Regions from separate parts of the Planococcus sp. NCCP-2050 genome, predicted to be linked through region 1. Evidence: riboswitches for the same ligand, from Rfam matches in the RefSeq annotation. Region 1 holds a riboswitch; each other region holds the start of a gene.

Region 1 (10,601 bases):
AAATGATTTGAATCCTCATTTGCCCTATTCATCCCAGAAACACTCCACCTTATAGTTAATCCCATCAAATTGAGAAAGAGAAGATTAAGAAAGTATACGAACCAGACGATTTACTTTGACCAAGGAGGATGTTTGTATGCATTATGTGGTGACTTCAACCTTGCCTGCTGAATTTGCAGGGCGTACAAAAGCATTATTGAAAAGAACTCGCTTGCTCAGCGAACAAGGGCAGCTTCCGATCGCCATTATTTCAACCAATTATAATCCGAATTACAAAAGCGTCTACCGGCTTTATTACAAAAACGGCTTATATCCCAAAACAAGTGAAATTAATGAATATCTATGACTTCCTATCAAAAAGAACCTATGAAGTGACAGAAGTTGAACACCCGCCTGAAGAAAAAGGATTAACTCGCTATGAACTGGAAAAAAACAAGGTTTACCGCTTTTTCGATAATGGAAAATATGTTTTATACAAAAATTATGAAAGTCCAGGCAATCGCTTGAAATTCATCGATATCATGGATCCCCACCACCGCATCCGAAAAATACGGAAAGAGTATAATCTTGCCGGACTCTGCCATAAGGAAATCATCTACAAACAAGGGACAACCTATATCTTAGAAGAGATTTTCTTAGATGAATCCGGAAAAGCCTATTTGAATAAAACTTATAACGGAACGGCAGAACAAAAACTGATACGCATCTATCTTTTCCAAGAAGGAGAGGCATTTGAATTCAAAACGGAAAAAGAATGGATTCGCCATTGTTTTGAACAAATGATTGAGAAGCATTCCACCGTCATTTGCGATGCCCGCTTTTTGGATCGCCCTTTACTGGAAATGGAAGTGCCAAAAGTTAAAAAAATCCTGCTTTTCCACAACTCACATTTGAACAGCAATGATGTGGCCGACGTGAAATCGTCCTACCGCTACGCACTTGAACATTTGGATGATCTAGACGAAATTGTGGTCTTAACGAACAAACAACAGGCGGATTTAGCTGAAGTCGTACCGGATACTCAAAAAGTAAAAGTTATCCCCCATTCCGTTGAACTGAAAAACTTGGGCTTCTCTTCAAAAAGAGAAAATAAGCTGGTGTTTATCGGGCGTTTGGATGAACAAAAACAGGTCCACCATTTGATTGAAGCTTATCGCCTAAAGCGGGATGTGTTGCGTGCATACCCACTAGAAATATACGGGGACGGCGATTATAAAGAACAGTTGCAGCAGCAAATCAATGATGCCGGCCTTCAAGAACAAGTAAAATTGATGGGGAAAACCGCCACTCCGGAAAAAATATTTGCACAATCAAAAGCTTCTTTTCTAACGAGCCGTTTTGAAGGCTTCGGATTAGTGATGATCGAAAGCTTAAATAATGGCTGCCCAGTGGTCGCTTATGACATCAAATACGGGCCGAGCGACTTGATTGTTTCCGGACAAAACGGCCTCTTGGTCCCACCTGACGATATCTATGCTTTATCCGAAGCGATGGCAAAAGCCGTAGAGACGGAGTTTCCTGATGTCCGGCCCGCAGACCGTTTCAGCGACGAACAATTCCTCGAAAACTGGCTGTCTCTTTTAAAAGAACCAAAACCCGCCAGCCCCTTCAGCAAATTTTTCAAACGGGCTTAATGGAACGGGTAATCGAGTGAGGCGACTCATTGGATTACCCGTTCTTTTCGTTATCTTGCCCATTTAATATCCGGCATTTTCAATGCCACATCATTCACAACAAATGCTACATAGCTATTTGCCAGTTTGCGCCGTTCGTGCTTGCTTAAATAAATGTCCATGCAGAAGAAATAATCGCCATTTTTAAATTGAGTGGTCAGCCCGGTGCCGGAGATGGACCATTCGCCAACAGCTAAAAAGACCTGATTTACTTCGTCTAAAAACCCATCATATTTCGAGTGGACATGCACACAAATGCGCACTTCATCGCCGTTCTGATAAAAAACCGCTTCCTCAACCGAAAGTTTGTCTGAGATTTTATCGGGTTCTTTAAAAATTGCCGAGAAATTCCCATGCTTTGTGCGATAGGGCTTAACATCAAAATAGCCAATTTTAGCTGTTCCGAACAAACCGAACGAATCTTCAAAATAGCGGGCATCCGCCATTAGACGCGTTTGAACTTTGTATCCCTCGTAATCGCTGACCAATGAAAAATCAAAATAATGCGGTTCTTCAATTTCCCGTACAAATGACAAATCGAGTATGGCATGGAAATAGCCGTGTTTTTCTTTTCCTTCCGGCACTGTCAACAAAGGCGATCCTGAGCTCTTCTCTGCTAGTCCGAGTTTTGCTGGAATCCGGTAGACTTCTTCCGTATCGCGCCTGCTCATCAGCACCGTCAAAAAAGGATTCTCGGGTAAAAAGCGGCTATGGTATTGATGCCCTTCAATGATGAAGTTCTGCCCTTTGATATAAGCATTGATGACACAAGCCGTATATTTATTGGCATGTGTAAAACTGATTCGCTCGTCAATCGCTATTTTAAAAGCGGCATTAGTGGCCGGGTATAATTCTCCTCGGTAAACTTGCAGATCTTCCTGCTTTTTCTCGCTGTCGAGATAATCCATCAACTCATTTGCTTCTCCATGCTCCAATAAGCGGAATTTCACTTTTTGGATAGGAGTGAAGAATTGAAAGCTTTCGCCTGGTCCATAATCTTTCAATAAAGGCGCTAAACTGGCGAGATGTTGTTTTTTTCTGGAGTAATCCAGTTTTTTATTCACTTCATACATGACTTCGAAATTCATTAGCCGGTCCCAATACTGCTGAAGCCCGCGATTGATTTTGCTTTCTTCCACGTTAAGCGAAACGATCGCTTGAAGCGCTGCCTGAATAAAACGGAAGACTTTCGAAAATGGCCTTTCCTGCTTTGTCAATTGGACTTTAATGGCATCTGGATTGCGGGTCGCATAATAACAGTCATAGTCTTTTACGATGGCTATGCCATTCGAACAGATATAAGCAGGGACCGTAAACGTATGGTCCTCGCCAATATTGGTTTCTTCAAAAAAACGGATCTGGTGTTCATGAAGCAAAGAAACTTTGAACATCTTCAATGAGCTGATAGTCGTTAACGCGTTGGATCCGTAAAATGAGAAAAACTCCGGATTTTTTGAAAAAATCGCTTCCGGGACGCCTCGATTCACCCCTTTGTATTTTCCGACAACAATATCACTATCGTATTTTTCTCCTACCGCCACCATTCGTTCCAGCGCTTCTTCCCCTAAAAAATCATCTGCATCCACAAAGTAAATATACTGGCCATTCGCTAGTTCAATCGCTTTATTCCGCGGACCGCTCGGAGAGCCTGAGTTCATCTGATGCTCTACGTGAATATTCGGGAATTCTTTCTCGTAGCGATCCAGGATGGCGCCGCTTTGGTCAGTAGAACCATCGTCTATACAAATAATTTCCAGAAATTGCTGGTCTAATGTCTGATTCAGGATGCTGGCAATGCAGCGTTCAATAAATTGTTCGTCGTTGTATACGGGAATAGCTACAGTCACTTTAATCATGCTTCCCCCTCTTTTCTCTCCTAATTAAGCAAAGGCTTATTATAAATTATACCAGTTATCTGAAAATTTAATCAATTTAAAAAACCACCGCCCTTTTCTTTCGGACAGTGGTTTTAATGAACTTATTTCAATAAATCTGGATAAGCGGTTTCGGCTACCAGTTTCACGGCTTCTCCTATTCTTGGCCCCGGCCGTGAGGTGATATCTGAATCCAACAAGAAGACTTGCTCATTTTGGACAGCCGCAATTTCCGACCAGCTATCGCGGGCTTTGATTTCATCTACAGCGTTCTCAACATAGGATACTGTTGTAAAAATCAGTTCAGGGTTCCGGTTCACCACTTCTTCTTCAGAAAGTTGTGGCCAGCCTTCCAAATCTGCAAATACGTTTTCCACTTGAGCGTGGTTCATAATTTCCTGTTGGAAGGTCTTATCGCCAGTTGTATAGATTTCAGGCAACGGGCTGATTTCGATGTAAGCTTTTTTCTTTTGCTCAACTTCAGCGAGCTTGTCTTGGACGTCTTTAATTTCTCCTTGAATGGAAGCAATCAGTTCTTCGCCTTTTTCTTCCACTCCCATTACTTGCGCGATTTGTTCGATGTCGCCATATACATCTTCAAACGAAGCGGCGGATTCGATGACGAATACCGGAATATCCGCTTCTTCTAAAACCTCAAACCCGGTCGGTCCGCCAGTCGAATAAGCGAGGACAATATCCGGATCCAATTGGATGATGCGTTCTGCATTGAATTTCACAGAATCAGAAACCCGCTCAACTTCCAAAGCTTCCTCCGGGTAGTTATCAAAATCTGTGGCACCGATCAATTTGTCTCCTTCTTCTAATGCATAAAGGATTTCCGTATTGCTCGGAATAAGCGAAACGACGGTTTCCGGAATTTCTTCCAACTTCACTTCATTGCCTAAATCATCTGTCACTGCGTAAGACTCAGCCACTTCCGTTTCCGTGTTTGCATTGTCTGCAGTTTTAGTTGTTTCCGCACTTTCCTCACTTTGGCAGGCTCCGAGAAATACAGCCAGTGCAAGCGTTCCACTCAATAAATAAGATTTTTTCATTTGCTCTTTTCCTCTTCTTTCTTTTTCGGTCTCGTTGGATAGGATTTGCTGATGAACGGAATCTCTTCCACCCCGTGTTTGCGATTGGTATAAACTGCCATGACAAATAAGACGTTAGCGAGCAATTGCGCATAATCAAATAAAATCTCGGGAACTTCCCGCTCCAAACTCACTTTATGCAATGCCCTAACTGATTTTTTCGCTTCGCTTCGGCACACATGCAAGCTACAGGCAGCCTGACTCCCTTGCGGCAAGACAAAATTTCCGATACTGTCTTCCACCTCTGCCACGTAAAAATCGTATAAACTGCTCAGTTTTTCAAGGTCTTCTTGGTCAATCGCTATTTTGCCACGCACCGAACCATTCAAATGATAGGCCATAGGCTGTAAATAACGAAGATCCCACTCTACTTCCGGAATGTCTTTCGTCAACGAAATGGCTTCACCAATGCGCGTCGTCAGTGAATCGGTGCGAATTTCAAAATCCACTGTGGATGCGGACTCCCGCATGAATGGATAGCAAATATAGCGCATTTCTTTTTTCATTCATATCACCTCTTCTCCTGCTTTACTCAGTGGTAATCTTCCGCATCGCACTTCAGATAAACAGCAAAAAGCCGCCCTCATAAAAAGGGCGGCACCATTCCAATTAAACGGCTCGTCTATAAAGCCCAAATTGTAAAAGTTGCCGTATGATTCCCTTATCTTCCGAAGAGTAAAAATACGTTCAAAAAAAGGTAGGTCTCCTGGCTTGTGCATCGTTTTACTCTAAGAACCTTCCCGTCGGATGATCACTCATCTAAGACAGTGGCATTTTCTTATTTCATACGCACTTACAGTTGCGGAAACAGCTCCGGATTCGCACCGGATTCCCTGTTATACTGACGAATCAGCACCTTTTTTCTGCATGATTATTCACTTGTTTCAAGTGTAGCATATTTTATTCCTTAGAAAAGCCTAATTTTCCGATTAGAAAGCGCTTCCAGATATTTGAATAATATGACTTTTACTTCTGCTCTCGCTTATTAATCGTTTATTGGTTAAACTAATAATCAGATAAGTCGAAAATATGAAATAGAAATGAATTTTACGACCGACAAATAAGGGGGATTATTAGATGAAAGAAAAGATTCATGAGCTTCTGAGAAAAGAAAACTATGCATTCGATAATGAAAATTGGAAGTCCATCGAAAATGTTCCTTTTCTTTTAAATGATGAGACCACGATGTTGTTGAACAAGATTAAATTGAATATGGGAATGGCTAAAGGCATCTATATTTTCTGTGACTCCAATCAAAATATCCTTTATATCGGAAAAGGAGCACCAATCTACAACCGCATACGCCGCCATTTCGCAAAACTGAAAAAGACAAATCATGCCCCTCACGGATTTTCCCAAGAGATCCAGGCACCTATCACGATTCATTGGGTCGAAATCGAACAGCCTGAAAAAAGGGAAATCGTTGAACATATGCTGGCATATACCTTAGAACCGGTGTACAAGAAATGGTACGTAGGATAAATAGAAAAAAGCCTGTAAAAGACGCTTACTGTCTTTTACAGGCTTCTTTCTATTTAAGAGTTTTCATTTTTTCATTAAGCTTGGCAAATAGCTCTTCTACCTTCTCTGCCGGCAAAGTTTCATACAAATCACCTAGGCTGACTTCATAGGAGCTGCCGCCGTTTTCCAATGTTTTAAGGTAGCTTGTAAGCCTGATTCCCGTTTCCTGGTGAAGCTCAGCAAGCAGCTCCTCCATCGTGTCATTGGCATAGCTGAAATGGACATGGAACATATTCGATACAGGCTCCACGGGCAGAGTGGTAATCCCTTCACAGCTATTGAAAAAGCCGGCCAGTTCTTTTGCATGTTCATGATACATCGCCATCTTTTTAGATCGCTTGTCAAAATAATAGTCAGCGGAAAGGATATATGGATACAGCGAAATCAAATCGCCGCCGTGGCGCCGTTTCCAAACTTTTGACTGAGCCATGAACTCTTTATCTCCTGCCAGTATCGCTCCTGCGATGCCGCCAATTCCTTTATAGAGCGAGATATAGACACTGTCAAAAAGGCTGCAGACTTCACTTGCGGTTTTACCGTAATAAGGCAGCACTTCCAGAAGCCGCGCCCCGTCCAGATGCAGTTTGATCTCGTTCTTGCGGCAATAAGCCGAAATCTCTTCCAAAGTTTTGTAGCTTGGCAATTGCCCGCCAATTTCACGCTGCGGCAACTCCAACAGCACACAGGCCACTTTCTCGTCCATTTGGAGGACATCTTCTAGCTCAATGACGCGATCCATATCAGCGAGCAGCACAGACTCGATTCCATGCAATTCTTGAAGCCCTTTTTCTTCGTGGATTTCCAGATGGCTCAATGGATGATAAGCTACTTTCCGAATGCCTGCCGCGTCGCACCAGATACGCAAGGCAATTTGCTGCGCCATTGTCCCGCTCGGGAAAAATACTGCATTTTCTTTTCCTAGCAGCTCCGCCATCTTCTCCTGAAACTCTTCAATAACCGTTCCTTGGCCGTAAATATCGCTTTCTACATTTCCATCAATACCCTCAAATGCCTCTTTCAGCACCTTCACATCACGCTTGCCGTGGCCAGCCAACTGGTGCTCACTCTCGAGAAAACTTCGCTTTAACCGTTCATTGGATGTCATTGTCTTGCTCCTGTCTCTATTCAGAATACTTGCGCTTTTATCCACTATATCATTTTTAAGGATACGGGCAAATCGCTGGAAATCGGGAGAAGCCAATACCATTCATGCAAGAAGCAACTGCATACAAAAAAAACGCTCCGATCAATTAAGATCAGAGCGGCTTATCTATGAATTTATTAATTTACTGCGGCTTTAAAAGAGGCACTTGAACGGCTTCCGCCAACTTCAACCGGATGCACAGCCTCATATAGAAGCCCTTCCAGCTCGTTATTATAAGCCGTTGCCTGTTCCTCAGTCCAGCCAAGCACTTTGCCCATATAAGCATTTACAGCCGCTTTATTGGCGTGTACCCAGTTGATATCGAAGAACAATGCACCTGTACGGCGGATGAAGAAATCAATCGGTTTGTAGGCTGCTTCGTATTCCAAAGCGTAGCGCAGCATAGCGAAAGCGATTGGGTCGATTCCCTCTTTAGCCGCTTCTTCGTTTCCGGTAAATAAGAAATTGAAGACTTGGTCAACATTTGATCCGTAGCGTTGAACCAATTTGCGTGCAGCTTCCGGAGAAAGGCCGCGGCTCACACCTAAACGCACCCGATCTTCAGAGAACTTCACGAACCCTTTTGACCCTCCAACTTCGCCGCCTGAAATCGGCAAATGTTTTGTGGATACTTTTTTGAATTTCAAGCCATGCTCTTTTTCCAATTGCTCAGCTACCATATCGACGATGCTTTCGCCCATTTTACGGTATCCGGTCAGTTTACCGCCGGCAATCGACAGCAATCCTGAATTTGAAACAAAGATCTCATCTTTACGTGAAATCTCTGAAGGGTCTTTGCCTTCTTCGTGAATCAACGGACGCAATCCAGCCCAGCTTGATTCGATATCTTCCGTACGGATTCCCACTTCCGGGAACATGAAGTCGATCGCTTTCAAGACATAATCGCGGTCTTCTGTAGTCATCGTCGGATGAGCAATGTCCTGTTTGTAAACTGTGTCTGTTGTACCGACATACACTTTCCCTTCACGCGGAATCGCGAATGCCATCCGACCATCCGGCATATCGAAATAGATCGCTTGTTTCAACGGGAAGCGGCGGCCATCGAATACTAAGTGAATTCCTTTTGTTAATTGCAATGTCTTACCTTGTTTAGAATGGTCTTTGTCACGCAATGTATCCACCCATGGGCCTGCTGCATTGACGATTTTCTTCGCATAGATTTCGTGGATTTTACCATCGACCTGGTCTTCTACACGGATGCCGACCACTTTGCCGTTATGGTAGATGAAGCTTGAGACTTTTGCATAGTTCATAGCCAAAGCGCCTTTTTCAACCGCTTTTTTCATGACTTCCATCGTTAGGCGAGCATCGTCTGTTTTGTATTCTACGTAGTAGCCGCCGCCTTTAATGTCTTTCTTTTTCAATAAAGGTTCACGGCGCAAAGTCTCTTCTTTTGACAGCATTTTACGGCGTTCATCTTTCTTGACGCCTGCTAAAAAGTCATAGACGCGCAAGCCTACATTTGTACTAAGGGGCCCAAAAGTTCCGCCTTTGTAAAACGGCAATAGCATCCATTCAGGAGTAGTTACATGAGGCCCGTTTTCATAAACGATTTCACGTTCTTTCCCTACTTCTGCAACCATCTTCACTTCGAATTGCTTCAAATAGCGAAGCCCGCCGTGAACAAGTTTTGTAGAACGGCTGCTTGTTCCTGCAGCAAAATCCTGCATTTCCACGACCGCCACTTTCATGCCTCTCATCGTTGCATCAAGTGCTGTTCCTGCACCTGTAATCCCACCGCCGATTACGATTAAATCAAGGGGTGTATTTTTCATTTTGTTATAAGTGTCTGTTCGGTTTAAGCTGGAAAATTTCATCATATACCGCTCCTTTAGTTTTTTACAATTTTTGGAAGTGAAATAAAAGAGACCAAGCTACAGTCGCAGAATTTCTTCAGCTGAACTGGCTTGGTCTCTCGATATCTCCGGCCAAATATTAACTTTTACTTAAGAATTAACAATTGATTTTGCTTCAGGTTTTTTAAATGTACGAGTTGCAGCTACTGCATTTTTCCAACCTTCGTAAAGTTCTTCACTTTGCTCAGCTGGCATCAAGCTCGTAAACGTTTCTTCCACTTTCCACTGTTTCGCGATTTCTTCTTTGTCTTTCCAGAAACCTACCGCGAGTCCTGCTAAGTACGCAGCACCAAGTGAAGTTGTTTCTTGAATGACCGGACGTTCTACCGGTACATCAAGTATATCACTTTGGAATTGCATCAGCAAATCATTTGCAACGGCTCCGCCATCGACGCGCAATGTCTTAAGTTCGATTCCTGCGTCTTTGATCATCACATCTACCACGTCTTTTGTTTGATAGGCCAATGATTCAAGAGTCGCACGGATGAAGTGGGCTTTGGTCGTTCCGCGAGTCAAACCGAAGATGGCACCGCGTGCATCCGTATCCCAGTAAGGTGTTCCAAGGCCTACAAATGCAGGGACCATGTAAACGCCGTCTGTTGATTCGACTGAAGCCGCATACGCTTCGCTTTCAGGTGCGTTATCCAAGATTTTCAAACCGTCGCGAAGCCATTGGATAGCGGATCCAGCAACGAAAATACTGCCTTCAAGAGCGTATTCCACTTTGCCGTCTACTCCCCAAGCAAGTGTTGTCAATAAGCCGTGGTCTGAAACCACACCTTTTTCACCTGTATTCATCAGCATGAAACAACCTGTGCCGTATGTGTTTTTCGCCATGCCTTTTTCAAAGCAAGCTTGGCCGAATAAAGCGGCCTGTTGGTCGCCTGCAATTCCGGCAATCGGCACTTCGTGTCCAAAGAAATGATAGTCGACTGTGTTTGCATAAACTTCAGATGACTGGCGCACTTCAGGAAGCATGCTCTTTGGAACCGTCAAGATTTCCAAAAGCTCATCGTCCCATTCCAAATCGTAGATATTGTACATCAATGTACGGGAAGCATTGCTGTAATCCGTGATATGCGCTTTGCCGCCCGATAATTTATAAACTAGCCATGAATCGATTGTTCCGAACATCAAGTCTCCGTTGTCCGCTTTTTCACGGGCGCCTTCAACATTGTCCAAAATCCATTTCACTTTTGTTCCAGAGAAGTAAGCATCAATCAACAAGCCTGTTTTCTTGCGGAACGTGTCTTCCAATCCTCTTTCTTTCAAATCTTTGCAGATGCCGTCTGTTTGGCGCGACTGCCAAACGATTGCGCGGTAGACGGGTCTGCCAGTATTGCGATCCCATACTACTGCTGTTTCGCGTTGGTTCGTGATCCCGATTCCTGCAATTTGATCCGGCGTAATGTCCGCTT
Region 2 (10,601 bases), 810 kb from region 1:
TCGAAAACAGAAATAACTACAGACGATGGTATTCAGGAAAGGAAGATTCGGATGGATAAAGGAAAAACGGCATTATTGATGGTTGATGTGCAGCAAGCTTTTGATGATGAATCGTGGGGAGAGCGAAATAACCCGGAAGCGGAAGCGAAGATGGCTGAGATTTTGGCAGCATGGAGAAACAACAATGGATTCGTCCTTCACGTTCAACACCGGTCTGACAATCCGGAATCGCTGTTCTATCCCCACAAGGAAAGCTATGAAATTAAAGAGGACCTTCAGCCAACAGGCAAGGAAACGGTCATCACGAAGAAAGTGAACAGCGCCTTCATCGGCACCAATCTGGAAGAAATCTTGCGCATGAATGGAATCACGACAGTAGTGATTGTAGGATTGACCACACCTCACTGTATTTCCACTACTGCGAGGATGAGCGGAAACCTGGGCTTCTCGACTTATGTCGTCTCAGATGCAACGGCTGCCTATGAACTAAATGATCCGAATGGAAACCGGATAGATCCGGAAACCATCCATTCGGTTTCGCTCGCAACTTTGCACGGGGAGTTCGCGCATGTCGTGACAACGGCAGAATTAATGCATGAATTTACTTCTCAGCCTTCCAGAAGTGAGGAGGAGAAATGAACGAAGAACAATTTTATGAAGCGGTCGGGAAAGTGAATGGCTGGGATTTCAGCCGTCTGCGGAGCCGGACGGAAGGAGAGCTCTGGGATTTCTATAAGATTGTGGCGGAAAATGCAGAAGGAGCCGCCGCGCTACTGGATCTTGGGACAGGCGGCGGTGAAAAAATGCTGGAAATCGCCTCTTCCTTTTCAGCCGTGACAGCGATTGACCGGTCAAAAGCCATGATTGAAACGGCTAAGGCCAATTTGGCTAAAACCGGTTATGCACATGTGCGTTTTCTGGAAGCATCTTCTGAAACACTGCCGTTACCGGATAGTTCTTTTAATCACCTATCGAGCCGACATGCTCCGTTTGATGCCAAAGAAGTATGGCGAGTATTGAAAAAAGGCGGGACTTTCTATACACAGCAAGTCAGTGAGGCGGATAAAGCAAATCTGAAGGCCGCATTTGGACGCGGCCAGTCGTTTGGAGAGCAGGACGGCACATTACGGGATGCTTGCAAAAGCGAACTGGCAGATGCCGGGTTTTCGAACATAGAAATTCGTGAATACGATGCAACGGAATACTTGGAGCGCCCGGAAGATTTGCTTTTTCTTCTCATGCATACACCCATTATTCCGGGCTTCGGGGAACAAGAAGGAGATTTCGCTCGCCTTCAGGAATTCATCGAGCAATATCAAACTGACAAAGGAATCCAGACGAATTCAAAGCGATTTCTGGTGATTGCTAGGAAGTAAGGAGATCTGAACAGAATGGAAAGCCGCTATCTATCAATTGAACCTTTAATTGAATATAAATCAGGGTTTCATATAGTGCTCTATCATGGCTGGGGCACTTCTACAGAAAGTTTTAACTCATTGGGGCGCCGGATGGCAAAAGCAGGCCACCGGGTTATCATTCCGGAAATTCTCTACCACGATTCCAGAAATCGGCTCAAAAATCCGTTTACAAAAGAAGCCATCCAACGCCACTTTTGGGAAACCATTTTTACGAGTATAGAGGAATTCAGCGATTTAGCGACGGCTGCTGATTTGCCGGTTTCGAGAACAGTCGTAATTGGCAGTTCAATGGGTGGTTTTATTGCCAACGGAGTATTTTCAAGAATGCCAAATTTAGCCGGAGCGGCCAGTATTAATGGCTCCGGTTCCTTTTTATTCACTGAAAAACGCTTCCGGGAAATGGATGGCCGGCCAAAGCCGACTGAAAAAGAAGAGGCCAATCTCAGAGAATTCGATCCGAAGGGAAAGGGGATAGGGGCTTCTCCTGTCTTACTGCTTCATGGAAGCGAAGACCGAACCATTCCGGTAGAGGGACAAAAAGATTATTACGGTTATTTGATTGAAAGTGGAAAGTCCAATGTTGAATTGAAATTATATGAAGGTATTAACCACCAATTTTCCGAAGAGATGGTCTTGGATTTAATCGGTTGGTTAGCAGATTTGAGCATAGAAGAGATTATTTCCAAGAGCCTGCATCCAGACATCCGTCAACTTCTGGCCTATGCCACATCAGAGGAGCGGATAGAAGTGGAATATGCAGCCTATCAACACGATCCAAACCGGAGATTGTACGGCTTGAAAAAAGAAGGGAATTTTATAGGCTGTATTGGAGTCGAGCAAAAAGGACTCGGGCAGCTTGAAATTATCCATTTAGCTGTTTCTCCGGTAAATCGGAAAGCTGGAGCTGGAAAGAAGCTTGTGGAGTGGGTTTTCCGCACATATTATCCGAAGGTCATGATTGCTGAGACAGATAGCGAAGCTGTCGGTTTTTACCGCAAGTTGGGATTTGAGGTTCACAGCCTAGGTGAAAAATATCCAGGGGTTGAGCGTTTTCTCTGTAAACGAAGTTCGGCCAACTCTGAAGAACAAAATAAATGATTTTAATGTCTATATACTAAGAGCCCTTACTCATGGAGTAAAGGCTCTGTCTGTTTTTGAAGAAATTCTTCTTTGAACGATTCCGCGCTTTGTTCACCTTGTTTACGAGGCGGGCTCGCAAGGAAAGCGGCGAACATGCCAAGCAGCGGAAACAGCAAGATTCCCCAAAGAATTTCCGTATAGCCGCCGAACAGATCATACGCGATGCCGAGCGGCAATGGGCCGAGTGCTGAGCCGGTCACGATCATCGCCATTGAAATGCCGCTGATGCTGCCAATGTGCTTGCGCCCGAAATAATTCGGCCAGACGACAGCCATGACAATGCGTTCAACGCCCATGCTGACTCCCCAAACAAGACCGAACACAATGGCCATTGCTAAGGTGCTAGTGTTTTGAAGCAGCAGCAAAGAAATGATTTCTCCGAAAAACAGCAATGCCAGCATATATTGCACTTTCACTTTCTCAAGCAGCATGCCCGTCAAGAAAGTCACAGGCAAACCGATCAAAGCAGTGATACTTAAAACGCTGGCAGCTGTTTCAAGAGATAATTCTTTTTCTTGGAAAATCGAAACTAAATGAAAAGTAAGGCCGGTATTAACAATGCCCGGAATGGCTGCACAAAACAGCAAAAGCCAAAACGCTTTTGTTTTGGAGGCTTCTTTCACCGTCCAGCTGATTTCTTCCACAGTCTTCTGCATCTTTCCTTGTTTTTTGGCGTCTCCATTATCAGGCAGCAAGCCCATGTCTTCCGGTTTGTTCTGAATCAGGAAAAAGGCCAGCGGGGTAAAGCAGATAATAATGATAGCGCCGAGGATCAGCCAAGAAGCGCGCCAACCAAAAGAACCGATCAGCCACACGTTCAGCAGCGGAAATGCGGCCGAACTGACCAAGCCGCCGATTGCTGCGATGCTGATGGCTCGGCCTCTTTTTTTCACAAACCATTGGGGGATCAAGGAGCTGGAAATCAGCGCCATCGATCCTTGGCCCAATAAGCGGATGAAAAAGAAACCGATAAAGAGCATGACAAGGCTGGTGACAAAACTATTGAACATACAGGCAACCGCAAGTGCCAAAGAAACAATGACGGCCATTTTGCGGGATCCGTTGCGGTCGATCAAACGGCCGATAAAGAATAGCAGAAATCCGGAAGCCAGAGTGGCCGCTGAATAGATGCCAGAAACCGTTGAACGGCTCCATCCAAATTCATCTATGTAATAATCAATGAAAATTGAGTTGGAATAAGTTTGTCCGGGACCAGAAAAAAACTGGGACAGCGCTGCAAGCGCGATAATCACCCAGCCGTAATGAAAAGAATATCCTGTAATTTGTTTCATCGTACATCTCCATTTTTAGCGGAAAATTAATAAGTTAACGCCATTAATATATTGAAATCACAATTTATTATCATACCATCATTTTTTATTATTAAAAGGTATTAATATCAAAAGACAAAAAGAAAAAGGATTCAGAAATTAATTATTATGGAAAAACAAAAAAATCTTCTTAAACTTAGGATGAATAGATTAGAGTTTTTCTTTTTAATGGTTTCGAAGCAAAAAGAAAGGAAAAAAGGTATAAGATAAACAAAGCCATTGCTTTCTGGAAGCGGAGAGTAAAGAAACGTGCAAATAAGCACTTCAGCGCTGCTTGACTTTATAGGGCACAGTCGAGTTAAATGAAAAAGACTTCTTTTTTAGCTGCTCACGACATGGAAGAGAAATTAGATAAAATAAAACGAATCGGACAATATGAACGATTTTAAGGAGAAAGAACAGAATGGATTTGTGGGAAATTTTTGTTGCGATTGTACTGGGAATTGTGGAAGGTTTAACAGAGTTTGCGCCAGTTTCTTCAACAGGGCATATGATCATCGTTGATGACATCTGGCTGAATTCAAAAGAGCTGTTCAGTGAACCGGTGGCGAATACGTTTAAAGTCGTCATTCAGTTAGGTTCTATTTTAGCGGTAGTGATCATCTTTAGAGACCGTTTCAAAGACTTGCTTGGTTTAGATAGAAGCAAAACGGCTGAGAAGAAGCAGCGTTTGAGTTTGACGAAAGTAATTGTCGGGTTAATCCCGGCCGGAGTGCTTGGTTTGGCTTTCGAAGATTACATAGATGAATACCTTTTTTCGGTTGAGACCGTTATTATCGGCTTAGTGCTGGGTGCAGTGCTTATGCTAATTGCGGATTACTTTACCAAAAAGAAACCGCATATCGATACGGTTGACCAGATGACTTATAAACAAGCGCTTGGCATGGGGCTTTTCCAATGTCTTGGTTTATGGCCAGGTTTCTCCCGTTCAGGATCGACCATAGCCGGCGGGGTTCTTTTGAAAATGAGCCACAAATCAGCAGCCGATTTTACCTTTATCATGGCAGTGCCGATCATGCTTGGAGCAAGCGGCTTGTCGTTATTGAAAAACTGGCAGTACATTACGGTGGACGCTCTTCCATTCTTTGTGGTCGGATTCATCAGTGCTTTTGTGGTAGCTTTAGTTGTTGTTAAATTCTTCTTGAAATTGATTGATAAAATCAAATTGGTGCCATTTGCGATTTATCGAATCGTACTTGCGGCCTTGATTTTCGTTGTTTACCTGTAATCGCTTGTAAAATTCATAAAGCTGGATTATAGTAAATAAATACAATAATTAGTGTTTAGATTTATTTTTGAACACTATATATAGTGTCGCCGATAATGATGGTGCCTGAAAAGGCTTAATAGGGAATCCGTGAAAACCGGAGCTGTACCCGCAACTGTAAGTGCTGACGAACTATGGAAAACCACTGTCCAATGGATGGGAAGGCCGTAGTGTAGGTGGAAGCACAAGCCAGGAGACCTGCCTCGTTATAAGTTTATGATCTTCTCCGGGAGCTGGGAGGTATAACGAAGGTACTCTGCAAGGAACAGTGGTTTTCTGCTGTTTTCCGTTGGATTATTTGCGTTTATATACCCGTCTTCTCTCAGAGAAGGCGGTTTTTTTGTCTTTAAAACAAGTAATGGAGGATTGAGCTGCAATGGAAAAACAAATTTCGGCAAGCATTTCACGGACGGTGCAAACAAGACTCGTGCTGCCGCCTGACACAAATCATATGGGAACTATATTCGGCGGGACGGTACTTGCCTATATTGATGAAATTGCGGCAATTACCGCCATGAAACATAGCGGAAAAGCAGTAGTGACCGCTTCGATCGATACGGTCAACTTTTTATCTTCCGCTACAGTCGGGAATGTTCTTCTTTTGGAAGGAGTTGTGATCTCGACAGGCCGGACATCAATGGAAGTCTATGTAAAAGCGGAATGCCAAAACATTGAAACAGCCGAAAAAACCTTGACCACAACAGCCATTTTGACAATGGTCGCGGTAGATGACGCTGGCAAACCAACGCCGGTGCCCGCAGTGGTGCCGGAAAGTGAGAAAGAAAAACAATTATTTAAAAGCGCACAAGATCGAAAGCAGCAGCGCATGAAAATCAATGAATTTGCAAAGGAGCTGATTTGATATGAATACCATCAACCAGTTGGAAAAAGACACAGTTGAAAAAGCCATCCAACGGGCAAAAGAAGTCTATAACTTGGATACAGCACCTCTTCTCGATAAACTGGCAACACTTGAAAGTGCAGCGAAGGCGGAGCAGTCGCTTATCTATGCCCTCAACCGGATTTCCATGGCAGAACCCGATTGGACATTTGTAGCGGCGGAGCTATATTTGGAAGAATTGTACAAAAAAGCTGCAAAGAACCGAAACTATCCGCCGCAAGATAAATACGGCGATTTCTATAAGTTGGTGAAGAATTTAAGTGAAGTCGGCATCTATTCGAGCGACTTGATGGAAAGCTATTCCGAGGAAGAAATCAAGGTGTTGGGCAAGGAAATCGATGCTGAGCGAGACTTGCTGTTCAATTATATCGGCCTGTTTTTATTGGCAGACCGCTATGTAGCGAAGGATTATGAAGGAAATATCCACGAATTGCCGCAGGAGCGCTTCCTGGTCATCGCGATGACTTTGATGCAAAATGAACCACGAGAAAAACGGCTAGATCTGGTAAAAGAAGCTTATTGGGCGATGAGCAACCTTTATATGACAGTGGCAACACCGACCTTATCCAATGCCGGCAAGAGCTTCGGGCAGCTGTCTTCCTGCTTTATCGACACGGTGGACGATTCGCTCGACGGCATTTACTTAAATAACTGGGATATTGCCCGCCTGAGCAAAGACGGAGGCGGCATCGGCATTTACTACGGCAAAGTCCGCGCTCTAGGATCGGACATTAAAAAATTCAAAGGCAACTCATCCGGAGTCATTCCATGGATCCGCTTGGTCAATGATACAGCAGTCAGTGTGGATCAGCTTGGACAGCGCCAGGGTGCGGTAGCTATTTACTTGGACGTCTTCCATAAAGATATTATGAACGGCTTCCTGGACTTGAAAACGAACAATGGCGATGAACGCCGAAAAGCGCATGATATTTTCACGGGAGTTTCGATACCGGATCTATTTATGGAAAAGCTGAATGAAAAAGATGAGAATGGCCGGAGCATCGGTGAATGGCATACCTTCTGTCCGCATCAAGTTAAAAGCGTTATGGGCTGGAAGGATGAAAACGGGACGGCACTTGGACTTGAGGATTTCTATGATGAAAACGATGTAAAGCATTTTACTGAAAAATACGAGGAAGCGGCAGCGAATCCGCTCTTGCCGCGAAAAACTTACCGGGCGATGGATATCATGGCGCGCATCATGGTGTCGCAGCTTGAAACGGGGACACCTTATATGTTTTATCGCGACGAAGTGAACCGGCAAAATCCGAACAAGCATATGCGCGGAAAAGGGCGTACGTCGATCTACTGCAGTAATTTGTGTACAGAAATTGCACAAAACATGTCAGCGACAACGATTACAAAAGAATATACCGACGAAGACGGCAACCTGGTCATGATCCGGAAACCGGGCGACTTCGTTGTCTGCAACTTGTCGTCGATCAACTTGCCGCGTGCGGTGAAAGCGGAAGTGCTGGAGCGTCTCATTCCAATCCAGATGCGCATGCTCGATAATGTCATCGACTTGAATACGATTTCTGTCGGGCAGGCGGATGCGACGAATAAAAAATACAGAGCGGTAGGAAATGGGACTTTCGGATGGCACCATTTGCTCGCACTTGAAGGTATCCACTGGGAATCAGAAGAAGCCGTAACGTTCGCTGATAAGTTATATGAAGAAATTGCCTACCATACGATCCGCTCTTCTATGGAACTTGCCAAGGAAAAAGGTGCTTACCGCGAGTTCAGCGGCTCGGAATGGCAGACAGGCGAGTATTTTGAACGCAAACAATACACAAGCGGCCGCTGGACCGATCTGCAAAAAGAAATCACTGAGAACGGCGTTCGCAACGGCTGGATGATGGCAGTCGCGCCGAACTCGTCAACAGCAAAAATCGGCGGTTCAACGGACGGCATCGATCCATTGTATGCAGTCGAGTATGCAGAGGAAAAGAAAAACTTCAAATTCAAAGTGACAGCACCTGACTTGAACCACAATACGTACGATTACTACCGCCGGGCCCGCCATGTCCTGGACCAAAAATGGAGCATCCGTCAGAACGCGGCACGCCAGCGCCATATCGACCAAGGCATCAGTTTCAATTTGTATGTTCCGCATACGATCAAAGCAAAAGATTTGCTGGAAATGCATATTGAAGCCTGGGAACAAGGGTTAAAAACGACTTATTATGTCCGCAGCACATCACAGGCGGAAATTGAAGAATGCGAAGCATGCCAAAACTAAGGAGGAACGAATATGTCCATACATGCACCTTTATCCAAAATTAAGCTGCTTAATCCGGAACATCCGAATAAATCGACAGGTATCCTGAATGGCCAATCTTCCGGTTTATTGAATTGGAACGACATTGCCTACCCGCAAATGTATGATCTTTACCAGACGCTGCTATCGAATTTCTGGAAAGCCCAGGAAATCAATATGCAGGATGACATCAAACAATGGGATAGCTTAACTGCAACCGAACAGGATGTATTCTTGCGGTTGAATACACAATTAGCATCACTCGACAGCCTGCAGACGCCGACGATGAGCCAGGTGATGGACTACGTGACCGACTCGAGCTTTAAAGCGATATTCGCTGTTATTGCCCAACAGGAAGCAGTCCATACGGAATCATATTCCTATATCCTCAGCTCATTAGTGGCGGTAAGTGAACAAAATGAACGCTTCAATCAAGCCAAAAGCGATCCGATCGTCCGCAAGCGCAATGAGCTGATCTTGGATGCATACGAGGAATTCCGGCAAAATCCGACTGCTCAGAACCTCTTCAAGCTAAGCGTCAACTCCATTAACTTGGAAGGGATTTATTTCTACGCCGGCTTTGCTTTCTTCTATCATTTGGCGCGCCAGCAGAAAATGCTGAAAACCAGTACGATGATCAGTTATATCCAACGCGATGAAATGCAGCATGCTTATTTCATCGCCCAATTCATCCGGATCCTGTTGACGGAAAACCCGGAATTGAACACAGATGAAAATATTGCTTATGTCTATGAAGCAATTGACAAAGCAGTTCAGCTGGAAAAGGAATGGGCTCACTATATTCTAGAAGGCATTGAAGGGCTCGACCTTCAGGAGTTCGAAGGCTACGTGGAATATTTGGCGAACAAGCGCCTGCGGCAGCTCGGGCTCGATAATCTTTACGAAGAACGCAGCAATCCGATGCCGTGGATACAAGTATTCGGTGATGACATGATGAATGACACGAAAACCGACTTTTTTGAACAAAAATCCCGGACTTACTCGAAAGTGTCGCAGTCCAATGGATTCGACGAATTATAAGCCGAAAATCGCCATTGTCTATGCGTCCATTACCGGCAATACAAAAGCAAGCGCAGAAATGCTCGCGGAAATCTGCCAGGCGAATGGTTTAGAAACGGAGCTTTGGGCCATCAACGATTTCCCTTTAACTGAACTCTTACGTTGCGATATTGTCTTAGTAGGCACCTATACTTGGGGAAACGGCGAGATCCCAAAAGAGCTGTACAGCTTGTTCCATGCCTTTGAAACCTTGGAGCGGAAGCATCTCGTAACGGCAGTTTTTGGCACCGGCGACAGTTTTTTCGCAGAATTCTGCGGAGCTGTAAACCGGTTTCGGGATATGCTATTTGTCCAGACCGCTTTAGCGGCTACCTTGAAAATCGAGTTGCAGCCGCAAGAAATAGATAAAATCCGCTGTGAAAAATTCATTGAAAGTGCATTGAAAAAGCATATAGAATTAAAAACAGAAAATACATGAGAATGTAGTATGAGAACAGATCCCTTAAATTTAAGGGGTCTGTTTTTAGTTAATCCGAGTGAAATTATCGGAAAAGTCATTGAAACTGAATTGAAAAATAATTTGAAAAAATACTACCATACAAGTATGCTAATGTGGTAACATGAAATCCAAGCAAAGGAGGGATTAAGTGCTGAACATCGATTCAACTAAGAAAATCAAAAGTTTTTCTACTAAAGACTACGTTTATGAAATATTGAGAGAAAATATCATTTCATTGGCTATCGAACCTGGCCAACAAATTTCTGAAAAAGAAATTTCGGATTTGCTGCAAGTAAGCAGGACGCCAGTTCGGGAAGCATTTGTTAAATTAGCGCAGGAAGAATTACTGGAAGTTTTCCCGCAGCGCGGCACGAAAATCGCTTTAATCGATTTATATCATGTCGAAGAAGCACGCTTTATCAGAGAACATTTGGAAAGAGCTACTGTACGAGTGGCCTGTGAAGATTTCCCGGAAGAAAAGTTGAAGGACTTGGAAGCCAATCTGCAATTGCAAAAGAAATGCGTGGCTGAAAAAAACTTTACCCGGCTTTTTGAACTGGATGAAGAATTTCATAAAATCATTGCTGAAGGAAGCGGAAAAGAGCGGATTTGGGCATTGATCCAACAGATGAATGCACATTTAAACCGGATTCGGATGCTGAGCTTGGCAGCCAACTATAATTGGGAATTGATCCTATCGCAGCACGAAAAGATCTTTACTGCCATTAAAGAGAAAAATGCCGACCTGGGAGAAAAAGCCAT
Region 3 (10,601 bases), 280 kb from region 1:
CGCTGACCAAAATCATCATTTTGCTCCTTTTGATATTGACGCCGAGATACTGTGCCCGTTCTTCACCAAAAAGCATGGCGTTCAACTCTCTGCGGTTCAGCCATAACAGAAACGATCCGATTAAGAGAAATGGCAGCGCCATCTGCACATAAGGCCAACCGCGCATGGAAACTGAACCCAGAAGCCAACCGATTATTTGGCGCAGCTCTTCCCCCGTCAAAGCGATCATCAACGAAATGACCGAACCGAGAAAAGAGCTGAAAATGATTCCCGTCAAAATCACCGTTTCCATCTTCATCGAACGGTCCACTAATTTGGCAAATGCCATAACCGCCAACATCGTAGCCAGCGCGCCCGCCATACTGATGACCGGTAAGGTGAAAATTCCTAAAAAAGGAATGGTAATGCCGAAAAAGAGCGTCGTCACGGCACCTACTGAGGCACCGGAAGACACTCCTAACGTGTAAGGATCGGCCAATGGATTTTTCAGAAGCCCTTGAAAAGCTGCCCCGGCAATGGCCAGCGCCGCTCCGACAAGGCCTGCCAAAACCACACGCGGCATCCGAATATTCCAAAGGATATTAGCTGCTGTTTCATCCGAAGATGGATTCCATAGCACCCGCGGCGAAATCGTTACCGTGCCGACCGTTACACCCAACACTACAGCTCCCGCCAATAAAATGAGGGATATCGTGTAGGCGATCAGGTTTTTATTCACCGTAGACCTCTGGATATACTGCTCGTGCAAGCTCCAGCAATCCTTCTGTCACTCGTGGGCCTTGGCGTGTCAATTTGTCCGAGTCGAGGTTATAAACCGCTTCGTCTTGTACTGCTGTGATTTCAGCAAAACCATTGCGTCCCATGATGAGCTCGACTGCATTTGGTACGTATGCGCCTTCAGTAGTAACAATTACGTCCGGATTGCTGCTGACGATCGCTTCCGGATCCATGCTGACCCAGCCTTCCTGATCGCCGGCGATGTTTTCAGCATTGATCGTTGACAGCATTTCATCGATGAATGTACCTTTGCCGGTCGTATAAATTTCCGGCGTACTTCCCACTTCGACAAACACTTTTTTCGGTTCTTTTACTTCTGCAGCCATTTCTTCAATTTCGTCCAATTGCGCTTCCATCTCCGAAATTTGTGCATCCGCTTCTTCCATGGTGCCTGTCGCTTGGCCGATGATGGTCATCGTTTCAAAAACTTCATCAAAAGTGGTAGCTTCTTCAACTACAAATACATCTAGGCCAGCATCTCGAAGCTGCTGCAATCCAGCGTCTCCGATTCCTAAATTCGATTCATGCGCTAATACGATATCGGGCTGCAGGCTAATGATTTTCTCCACATTGAATTCCTGTCCGCCAATTTTCTCAACGCTTGCTGCTTCTTCCGGATAATTATCAAAATCGGAAACCCCGACCATCTTTTCACTCAATCCCAGTTCATAAGCGATTTCCGTATTAGAAGGCACCATCGAGACAATCGCATCCGGCTCTTCTTCAATCACCACTTCTTCGCCGACAGCATCCGTTAAAGTTACCGGGAATTCGACTTCCGCCACCTCTTTGGGCGGTTCTGCCGGTGTTTCTACGTCCTGTTCTTCTACCGGTGCTGCCTCTTCACCACAGCCTGCCAGCAGCAAAGCCGCCATACCCGCACTCATTCCAAACTTCCAAACTTTTTTCATTGCTGTATCCCCTTTTCTCTTGATGTTCTGTTTTGATGTGTTAAAAATAAAAAAATCCTTCCGCATAGGACTGCGGAAGGACGAAAGGACGGCATAAAGAAGACTATGCATCCAGCCGGTCCTCGCAGGCTAATGGGGCGTTTCATAAAGGCAGGTCTCCTGGCTCGTGCTCAACGCTTTCTGCGCCTTCCCGGAGTCTTGCTCCAGTGGCTTCAACAGATTGCTCACACTTACAGTGGCGGGACCGCGCCGGATTCGAACCGGCTTCCCTTTTAACTTATGCTGTTACACATAAGCACCTTTATGATTTCGACTATTCAATTGATTCATTTTCATTATACACATTCAGTTAAAAAACAGAAAGTTTACATTTTATCCGGTGCAGAAACGCCGATCACTTTTAACGCATTCGCAATCGTCGTTCTAACTGCCGTAATCAATGCCAGACGTGCACGCGTCAAGTCTTCATTCGTCGCATCCAATACTTTATTGGCATTGTAGAAGCTATGGAAGTTCGAAGCAAGATCTTGAATGTACGTCGTGATGCGGTGCGGTGCACGCAGCTTCGCAGCATCGGCAACCACTTTCGGGAAATCGCCGATTTTCTTCAAAACATCTACTTCTTTTTCTGATGACAATAATTCCAGATGGTCAGTTGAAGCGATGAAACCTTGCTCTTCTGCCTGGCGCACAATCGAACAGATACGGGCATGCGCATATTGCGAATAGTAAACCGGGTTTTCGTTGGACTGGGAAACGGCCAAATCCAAATCAAAGTCCATATGCGAATCGCCTGAGCGCATCGCGAAGAAATAACGGACTGCGTCTAAGCCGACCAGCTCAACCAATTCACGCATGGTGACCGCTTTGCCAGTACGTTTGCTCATCTTCATCTTCTCGCCGTCTTTGTAAAGCTGAACCATCTGCACGATGTTCACTTCCAACGTGTCGCGGTCGTAGCCAAGCGCTTCGATTGCCGCTTTCATACGCGGAATATAGCCATGGTGGTCAGCGCCCCAAATATTGATCAATTTATCAAATCCACGCTGCAATTTATCTTCATGGTAAGCGATATCCGGAGTCAAATACGTGTAAGATCCGTCGTTCTTGATCAATACGCGGTCTTTATCGTCTCCGAATGCCGTTGAACGGAACCATGTAGCGCCGTCTTCTTCATAGACATGGCCATTTTCGCGAAGTTTCGCTAATGCTTTATCGATTTTGCCATTTTCATAAAGGGATGATTCCGGATACCATACATCGAATTCCACACGGAAATCCGCAAGGTCTTTCTGAAGCTTCGCCAACTCCACTTTCAAGCCGTGTTTACGGAAAGCTTCAAAACGCTCTTCATGCGTCATCGCAACAAATTTATCGCCGTGTTCTTTTACAAGGTCTTCCGCGATATCTTTGATGTCTTGTCCGCGATAGCCGTCTTCCGGCATGCTGTCGCCTTTTCCTAATGCCTCAAAATAACGGGCTTCGATCGAAAGCGCCAAATTATTGATCTGGTTTCCGGCATCGTTGATGTAATATTCACGTGAAACGTCATAGCCTGCAAGGTCGAGTACATTGCAAAGCGAATCGCCGACAGACGAACCGCGGGCATGGCCAAGATGCAAGTCACCAGTCGGGTTTGCTGAAACGAACTCGACTTGAATGCGTTCGCCTGCGCCGGAATTGGTGCGGCCGTAATCTTCCTTCTGCTCCAATACGGTTTTGACGACATCCAGTAAATAGTCTTTCTTAATCGTGATATTGATAAAGCCAGGTCCTGCAATTTCCACTTTTTCAATATTCGCTGATTCTTTATCCAGGTTTTCCACAATCGCTTCCGCAATCGCACGCGGTGCTTTTTTAGCGATGCGCGTCAATTGCATGGCGATATTCGTTGCATAATCGCCGTTCGCTTTGTCTTTTGGAGATTCCAAATGGATTTCCATTGGTTCGGTTGTTAATTCGGCTTTTTGAACCGCTTCACTGATGGCCAATTTGATGGCCTGTTGCACTTTTTCTACTGCATTCATGATTTACCCTCCGTAAATTGTATTTCCATTTCGTATTCCCCGACATGGGATGAGCCCATCGCCAGATCGTATCGAACTTTGAAACGCGTATCGCTTGCTGATAATTCGTGCGCTTTCGTCGTCAGCATAAAAGACCCTTGTTCGTTCGTTAAATTCCCCGTTTGCTCTTTATGTAATAAAAACGGCAGGCGCATCTGCAAGCCTCCGCTTCTCATGATTACTGCTTCATCATCGCTGATTTTCACTGTGGTTCGGATGCTGAGCTCTTCAAGCTGCTCTTCATATTGCAAATAAAGCCGGTTATTTTTAACCGTCATTGTGCCTTCCGACCGCATTTCCAACACTTGCTCTTCAACATCCGGTTGGCGGATTTTAGTTGTCAGTTTGATTTTCACGAATTTCTTCAAAACGCTTCCGCCTTCCTGTCGATTGATAACCTTTATATTATAGCCTGTTTTGCACTGGTTTTTCAATTAAGTTTGGGATAGCTCGCGGCATCGCATAAAAAAATGGCGCACAGCCATGCTGTGCGCCACTTGGAGCCATTTATCGCGTATACGTTTTAACGAAAGAAGGGCGCGGAAAAACATTCGGGCGTTTATCAATGCCTTCTGCTGTGCCGCGTTTCGCATGGGCATGGCTATAGGCTTGGGATTGCTGCCAGTTTGTAAACGATTCTTCATCTTTCCACAAAGTCAAAATGATATACGTATCTGAATTTAGCGGGCGAAGTACCCGGATCGCCGCAAACCCCGGCTCTTCTTCCACTTTGCCGGCGCGATTTTGAAAGCGCGCTTCAAACAGCTCGCGTCCTTCCTCAGTTACCGGAATGTTATTGAAGACCGCATAAAAGCCGTCATTGATATCACCGACTGCGTTCAAGATCTGAAATGCTTCAAACCCTTGCGCCGATGTGCCATCTTCCGCTTCAAACAATACCGTTGCCTCTTCGCCGTCCACCAAGTAAATCAATCGCGAATTCGGCGAGGACGCAAGGATCGATACCCCCTGGTCGCGCGGTCCAGTCCACTTATATAATTCCATCGTCAGCACCTCTTTCAATATTTTCTCTCTCATCTTACCGTTTCTTTTTGAAAGATTCTATTTTGCAGGTCTTACGAGCGAGTTTTGTGTTTTTATGAGCGACTTTCGCCATTTTATGATCATTCACCAAGAAACTGCATTCCGCCGTCCGAAAAGTTGCCGAAATAAAAAACGGCCTGGAGATTTCCAGGCCGTTTCCGCTTTTCTTATTGTCCAGCTTCGCCGCCTAGCCGCTCGAGGTCGCTTCAGTCATATCAGCAATGGCTGAAGAACGCCATTCCCGCTCTGACTTCCAGCGCTTGTCGCGGCTGTCGAGGCGGCTACGCTTTTCCTACTTCACCCAGCCTAAAATCATTTCGCGCAGCAATTTGCTCGCGGTGTTGGCTGTTTGGTCGGAGTGGTCGTAAACCGGAGACACTTCCACCAAATCGAAGCCGACGACATTGACGCCTGAAGCGGCAATAGCGTGGATCGATGCGAGCAGCTCGCGGGAAGTGATGCCGCCTGCGTCAACGGTTCCAGTACCCGGTGCATGCGCCGGATCCAGGACGTCGATATCAATCGTCACATAAACTGGACGGCCAGAAAGTGTCGGCAATACTTCTTTCAATGGTTCCAATACTTCGAACATGGAAATGTGCATGCCGTTTTCTTTTGCCCAGATGAATTCTTCTTTCATTCCTGAACGGATGCCGAACGAATAAACGTTTTTCGGTCCGATATGATCTGCGATTTTGCGGATCGGCGTCGAATGCGAATATTCTTCGCCTTCGTAGTTTTCGCGAAGATCGGTGTGCGCATCAAAATGGATGATCGCTAAATCATCGTATTTGCTCGCAACTGCCTTCATCACCGGAAGCGATACTAGATGTTCGCCGCCCATGCCGATTGGGATTTTATTGTCTGCCAATAAAGTATGGATATACGTTTCGATTTCAAGCAGCGATTTTTCCGGATTGCCGAATGGCAATGGGATATCGCCGGCATCGAAGAATTTCACGTCATCCAGTTCACGGTCTAGGTAAGGGCTATACTCTTCCAGGCCGATCGACACTTCACGGATTTTGTTCGGGCCAAACCGGGAACCGGGACGGTAGCTGACTGTCCAGTCCATCGGCATGCCGTAAAGGACCGCTTTCGATTCTTCATAATTCGGATGGCTTTTGATAAATACTTTTCCAGAATACGTCTCGTCGAAGCGCATCTTATTCGCCTGCCATATCTTTCACGAATTTCGGCAAGACGAATGCCGCGTTATGCAATTCTTTCGTGTAATACTTTGTTTCGATGTCATGGAAGCGTTCAGCTGGAACAGCTGTCGGATCGTATTTCTTCGAACCGATTGTAAACGCCCAAAGGCCTGATGGGTACGTCGGGATGTTCGCCAAGTACAATTTCGTAATCGGGAAAATTTCCTTCACGTCTTTTTGGACTTGTGTGATCAAATCCGCTTTGAACCATGGGTTGTCCGATTGGGCGACGAAAATGCCGTCTTCTTTTAACGCGCGTGAAATGCCAGCGTAAAAGCCTTTTGTGAATAAATTCACAGCTGGCCCGACCGGCTCCGTAGAATCAACCATGATCACATCGTATTTATTTTCAGATTCTGCAATGTGCATGAAGCCATCGCCAACGATGACGTCTACACGTGGATCTTCAAGGCCTGACGCAATAGATGGCAGGAATTTTTTCGAGTACTCGATCACTTTGCCGTCAATGTCGACAAGCGTCGCTTTTTTAACAGAAGGGTGTTTCAGCACTTCACGGATAACGCCGCCGTCTCCGCCGCCTACAACCAACACGTTCTCCGGGTTCGGGTGCGTGAACAATGGAACATGTGCCACCATTTCATGGTAGACGAATTCATCTTTTTCAGAAGTCATGACCATGCCGTCGAGGAAAAGCATATTTCCCCATTCCGCCGTTTCAGCCATTTCTAAATATTGGAAATCCGTTTGCTCCGTGTGAAGCGTCTTGTTGATTTTCATTGTAATCCCGAAATTCTCGGTCTGTTTTTCTGTATACCAGAATCCTGCCATTTATAATCAAACTCCTTTAACTTTCAGATTAAAATCTACTTAAAAAAGTATAAATCTTTTCAACGAAAGTGCAATCATTATTTGCACAGTCTTCTTTACCCGAATCCCATCCAATTATCCCCAAAATAAAAAGGTTTTCTGCGCAGAGAACTTTTCCCTGTACAGAAAACCTTTTTATGCCTGACGGCGCGAAGAAAGAGACATGAGGCATTGGGCTTGGGTTTTCTCGCAATGGCTCACGTCACTTGTCCGCAATCAGGTGTCCTAGCTTTCTATTTAAAAGCTGTAGTTATAGTGTACTGCCTTTTTTAAACAACTTCAACCGCCTGTTGGAAGCAATTGCAAATGTCACAAATCGTACAAATTTTTTTAGCCTTTATGCGTTTAAATCTTGTTTCAGTTGATTTTCGCTGCGCTCCCACATTTCGGGATTGTGGCTTCTCAAGTATTCAGCCAAGACTTTTTTCGAACTTTCGTCCATCTGCTCGACGATAATCTTCCGTTTCATCGATTTATCCATGAGGTTCACATGATCGGCTAATATCTTATAGCCTCGGCGTTTTTCCCGGTTCACAACCATTTCACAAGCCGTCACGCCAGCGTAATAAGGGCCTTCCGGATTGAAGTCGATCGTGATCCACACAAGCCAATAAGGTTTTCCGCCTTCCGAGTCTTCGCGGTTGACCGTAAACTTGATGCCGCGTTCGACTTGGCTGCGGGCGTGCATGGCACCGATATCAATAAATGCCTCCTGCTCTTCGATGTCGATGAACAGCGGTGACACGTTTTCGAGTGACAAGGAACCGATGCCATAGCCTTTATGGCCATCCGTCGGGTCGTTCTTTATAATGGTAAATCCTACTTTTTGTTTTGGTTTTTCTTCGTTTGCCATGTGTACATTCCCTCCGTTCTGATATGATAAGAATATCCCTAAAAAAGGAGCTGTGTCCATTATGCCATACGTAACTGTGAAAATGCTCGAAGGCCGCACAGAAGACCAAAAGCGCGCACTCGTCGAAAAAGTAACTGAAGCTGTCTCTGAAACGACTGGCGCTCCAGTCGAAAACGTTGTCGTCTTTATCGAAGACATGAAGAAAACCGATTACGGCGTTAAAGGAAAATTATTTTCTGATATTTAGAAAAGCGGAAGCGTTCACTAACTGAAGCTAACCTAAGTGCGCGACTTCCTGTCGCAACGGTTAGCTGACCCGCATCCTGCGGGCCTCCGACAAGCGCTGGAAGCCTTGCCGGTAATGGCGTTCTTTGCCATTGCTGGAAAGGCTGAAGCGACTCGAGGGGCTGGGCGCTGGAGTCTAGACAATGAAAAAACCCATTCATTTGGATAAAAAAACTCCCGTTACGGGAGTTTTTTTAATGCACTCAATTCTTCTATAAAAGCAAACGCCTCTTCGATTTCTTCCTCTGTAAAGTTTAGTTTCCCTTTAACAACATGGAGTTTTTCGATTTGTTCGCTTCGTTCCAGCTGGTCAAAGTACAAAAGCGTCGCGGTCAATTCCAAAAAACGTGCGCTCTTTTCATTGAGCTTTGCGGCGTAAGCCGAATCTTCCAGCACCGATTCTTTCAAGGTATTCCGGAAATCGCCGCCTTCTTTTGTAACGCTGTATTTATATTGGACGTAAGACCCTTTGTCTTCCAATTCCTCCGACAAAAACCCCATATCGCAAAGTTCTTCTACGCGGGCCGTCAACTCTTCTGAATACGGTCCGTAAATATGGAATTCGTATTTTTCCTGAAAAGGAACGCCCATCTTCTTTAAGATGTAAATCATCTTCTGCATCTTTTTGCGTCCGGTAATCCCTTCCGCTGCAGCAATAAAATCCACAATTTTCGCATGTTCCTGGAGCAACTAAATTCCCCCTTCTCTTAACATTTCCAGTATCTGCTGCTTGATGGCTTTTTTCTTGCCATCGATCAATAGCTCAGCTGGAAAATACAATTTATAGTCTGTGCGCCGCTTACCTGAAATCGCATCAACGATCTGGGACAAGCGGGACAGTTCCTTAATCTCACCCGACGGCATCAATAAATGAATCGGAAGGCGTTCTTCCTCTTCTCCCGGACGGTAAAAGTCATATGGCAAATCGGACGTAGAGTCATCAATCAAATAATAATCCGGATCAATTCCGGCTTTTCGGAACAATTGTGCAAGTTCCCCAAGCTTCCGGTAGTCTTTCCCCGGATCGAAGTCGACGTATTGGAATAAGCGCCGATTCACGAAGCGGTCGCTTAAGTCCGCTAAAATCGGATCGCGTTCCGTCATCCACAATTGGAAATACGTCATCAAGACGCCCTCATCCAGCGCTAAATAATCCTTCAGTGTGAACGTGCGGTCAAAAAATGACAGGAAATGCGTGGGTGGCTGGGCAAATTTATAGCCGCCTTCGCTCAATTCTTTCGCACGTTGGAGGATTTTCCGTAAAATCACTTCGGCGCTTCGGGCAACCGGGTGGAAATATACTTGCCAGTACATCTGATAGCGGCTCATGATGTAATCTTCAACGGCATGCATGCCGCTCGATTTGATCACCACTTGATCATCCACCGGACGCATGACGCGAAGGATCCGTTCCATATCGAAATGGCCGTAGGAAACTCCCGTATAGTACGCATCCCGCTGCAAATAATCCATGCGGTCCGCATCAATCTGGCTCGAAATCAGCGAGACGACTTGTTTATTGCCATAGGTTTTGGCAATGACTTCAGCGACTTTCGCAGGAAAATCCGCCCCCACTTTCTTAAGGACGCGATGGACTTCAGTATCGCCAAGCAAAATTTCACGGGTGAATTCCTCGTGGTCGACTTGAAAAACCTTTTCGAACGAATGTGAAAATGGACCATGTCCAAGATCATGAAGAAGGGCCGCACATAAAACGACAAGCCGTTCACTTTCATCCCATTCGGGGCGGCCGTGGAAAATATCGTCAGAAATTCTTCGGACGATTTCGTAGACGCCAAGGGAGTGGTTAAAACGGCTATGTTCAGCGCCGTGGAAGACTAAATATGAGGTGCCAAGCTGTTTGATGCGCCGCAGACGCTGAAATTCCTTCGTGCTCACCAAGTCCCAAATCACTTGGTCGCGCACATGTATGTATCGGTGAACCGGATCTTTAAACACTTTTTCTTCAGCTAATTTTTGCGATGCGTAATCCATAAGCCCACCTCCAAATTTTCCTGCGTAACAGGTATTCTACACCAGCAAAAGGACCTCATTCAAGAGGCCCCGGAAGCATTTTCGCGTTGCGTTCAACGACACGATTCAAATAAAATCCGTAAAGTTCAGTCTCATCAGGCATTAGCGGGCGCGGCGCGGGCGACCCGATCAATTCGTATAAATTTATGACAACTTCCTGGACCGTAACTTCTTTATCCAGCAATTCGCTGAGCGACGCCATCACTTCCGGTTTGATTGCCGGGTAATCGAATTTTGTGTCTTCGCCTTGCAGCCCTTTTTCATAAAAGCCGCGAATCAGTTCTGCACGCTCTGCACCAGAGCCTTCGACGCAAAGATAGACTTGGACAGCGATCCCTTTGCGGATGCGGCGTTGGGAAATGCCGGCGAACTTCTTGCCCCCGATGCTGAGGTCATAAGATCCCGGACAGTAGGATCCCACGATCTCGTAAGCTTCTATTGGTGCTTCCGGAAACAGTGCCTGCACCAGTTCAAGCATCATATCGTAGCCAGCCGAAATATCGATGGCATGTTCTTTCTCCGAAACGACCAGTGAAATATTCAAAACACCGGCATCAAGAACCACTGCGAGACCGCCGGAATTCCGGACAAT

The links. Region 1 has a riboswitch for cobalamin ahead of NFU07_RS04500 (hypothetical protein). Riboswitches for the same ligand answer to the same signal wherever they lie in the genome.
Region 2: linked by a shared signal. The riboswitch ahead of NFU07_RS08500 (acyl-CoA thioesterase) and the one ahead of NFU07_RS04500 (hypothetical protein) in region 1 are both predicted to bind cobalamin.
Region 3: linked by a shared signal. The riboswitch ahead of NFU07_RS05700 (ABC transporter substrate-binding protein) and the one ahead of NFU07_RS04500 (hypothetical protein) in region 1 are both predicted to bind cobalamin.

The regions. Positions count from the first base shown of each region.
Region 1 covers NZ_BRCX01000001.1:897,263-907,863, forward strand. The annotation lists gene NFU07_RS04480 (hypothetical protein) at 137-346, shown strand; gene NFU07_RS04485 (glycosyltransferase) at 333-1,634, shown strand; gene NFU07_RS04490 (glycosyltransferase family 2 protein) at 1,685-3,529, opposite strand; gene NFU07_RS04495 (ABC transporter substrate-binding protein) at 3,652-4,602, opposite strand; gene NFU07_RS04500 (hypothetical protein) at 4,599-5,147, opposite strand; cobalamin riboswitch at 5,321-5,517, opposite strand; gene NFU07_RS04505 (GIY-YIG nuclease family protein) at 5,719-6,123, shown strand; gene NFU07_RS04510 (threonine aldolase family protein) at 6,173-7,267, opposite strand; gene NFU07_RS04515 (glycerol-3-phosphate dehydrogenase/oxidase) at 7,444-9,144, opposite strand; gene glpK (glycerol kinase GlpK) at 9,274-10,601, opposite strand, start outside.
Region 2 covers NZ_BRCX01000001.1:1,704,441-1,715,041, reverse strand. The annotation lists gene NFU07_RS08525 (cysteine hydrolase family protein) at 52-639, shown strand; gene NFU07_RS08520 (class I SAM-dependent methyltransferase) at 636-1,376, shown strand; gene NFU07_RS08515 (GNAT family N-acetyltransferase) at 1,392-2,516, shown strand; gene NFU07_RS08510 (MFS transporter) at 2,543-3,850, opposite strand; gene NFU07_RS08505 (undecaprenyl-diphosphate phosphatase) at 4,293-5,117, shown strand; cobalamin riboswitch at 5,199-5,376, shown strand; gene NFU07_RS08500 (acyl-CoA thioesterase) at 5,533-6,018, shown strand; gene NFU07_RS08495 (ribonucleoside-diphosphate reductase subunit alpha) at 6,020-8,302, shown strand; gene NFU07_RS08490 (ribonucleotide-diphosphate reductase subunit beta) at 8,315-9,361, shown strand; gene NFU07_RS08485 (flavodoxin domain-containing protein) at 9,342-9,818, shown strand; gene NFU07_RS08480 (GntR family transcriptional regulator) at 9,988-10,601, shown strand, end outside.
Region 3 covers NZ_BRCX01000001.1:1,174,416-1,185,016, forward strand. The annotation lists gene NFU07_RS05695 (FecCD family ABC transporter permease) at 1-703, opposite strand, end outside; gene NFU07_RS05700 (ABC transporter substrate-binding protein) at 711-1,688, opposite strand; cobalamin riboswitch at 1,821-2,006, opposite strand; gene argS (arginine--tRNA ligase) at 2,054-3,715, opposite strand; gene NFU07_RS05710 (YwiB family protein) at 3,712-4,122, opposite strand; gene NFU07_RS05715 (antibiotic biosynthesis monooxygenase family protein) at 4,262-4,759, opposite strand; gene speB (agmatinase) at 5,091-5,963, opposite strand; gene speE (spermidine synthase) at 5,965-6,798, opposite strand; gene NFU07_RS05730 (YwhD family protein) at 7,175-7,690, opposite strand; gene NFU07_RS05735 (2-hydroxymuconate tautomerase) at 7,752-7,937, shown strand; gene NFU07_RS05740 (hypothetical protein) at 7,974-8,144, shown strand; gene NFU07_RS05745 (YwgA family protein) at 8,156-8,665, opposite strand; gene NFU07_RS05750 (HD domain-containing protein) at 8,666-9,970, opposite strand; gene lipL (octanoyl-[GcvH]:protein N-octanoyltransferase) at 10,026-10,601, opposite strand, start outside.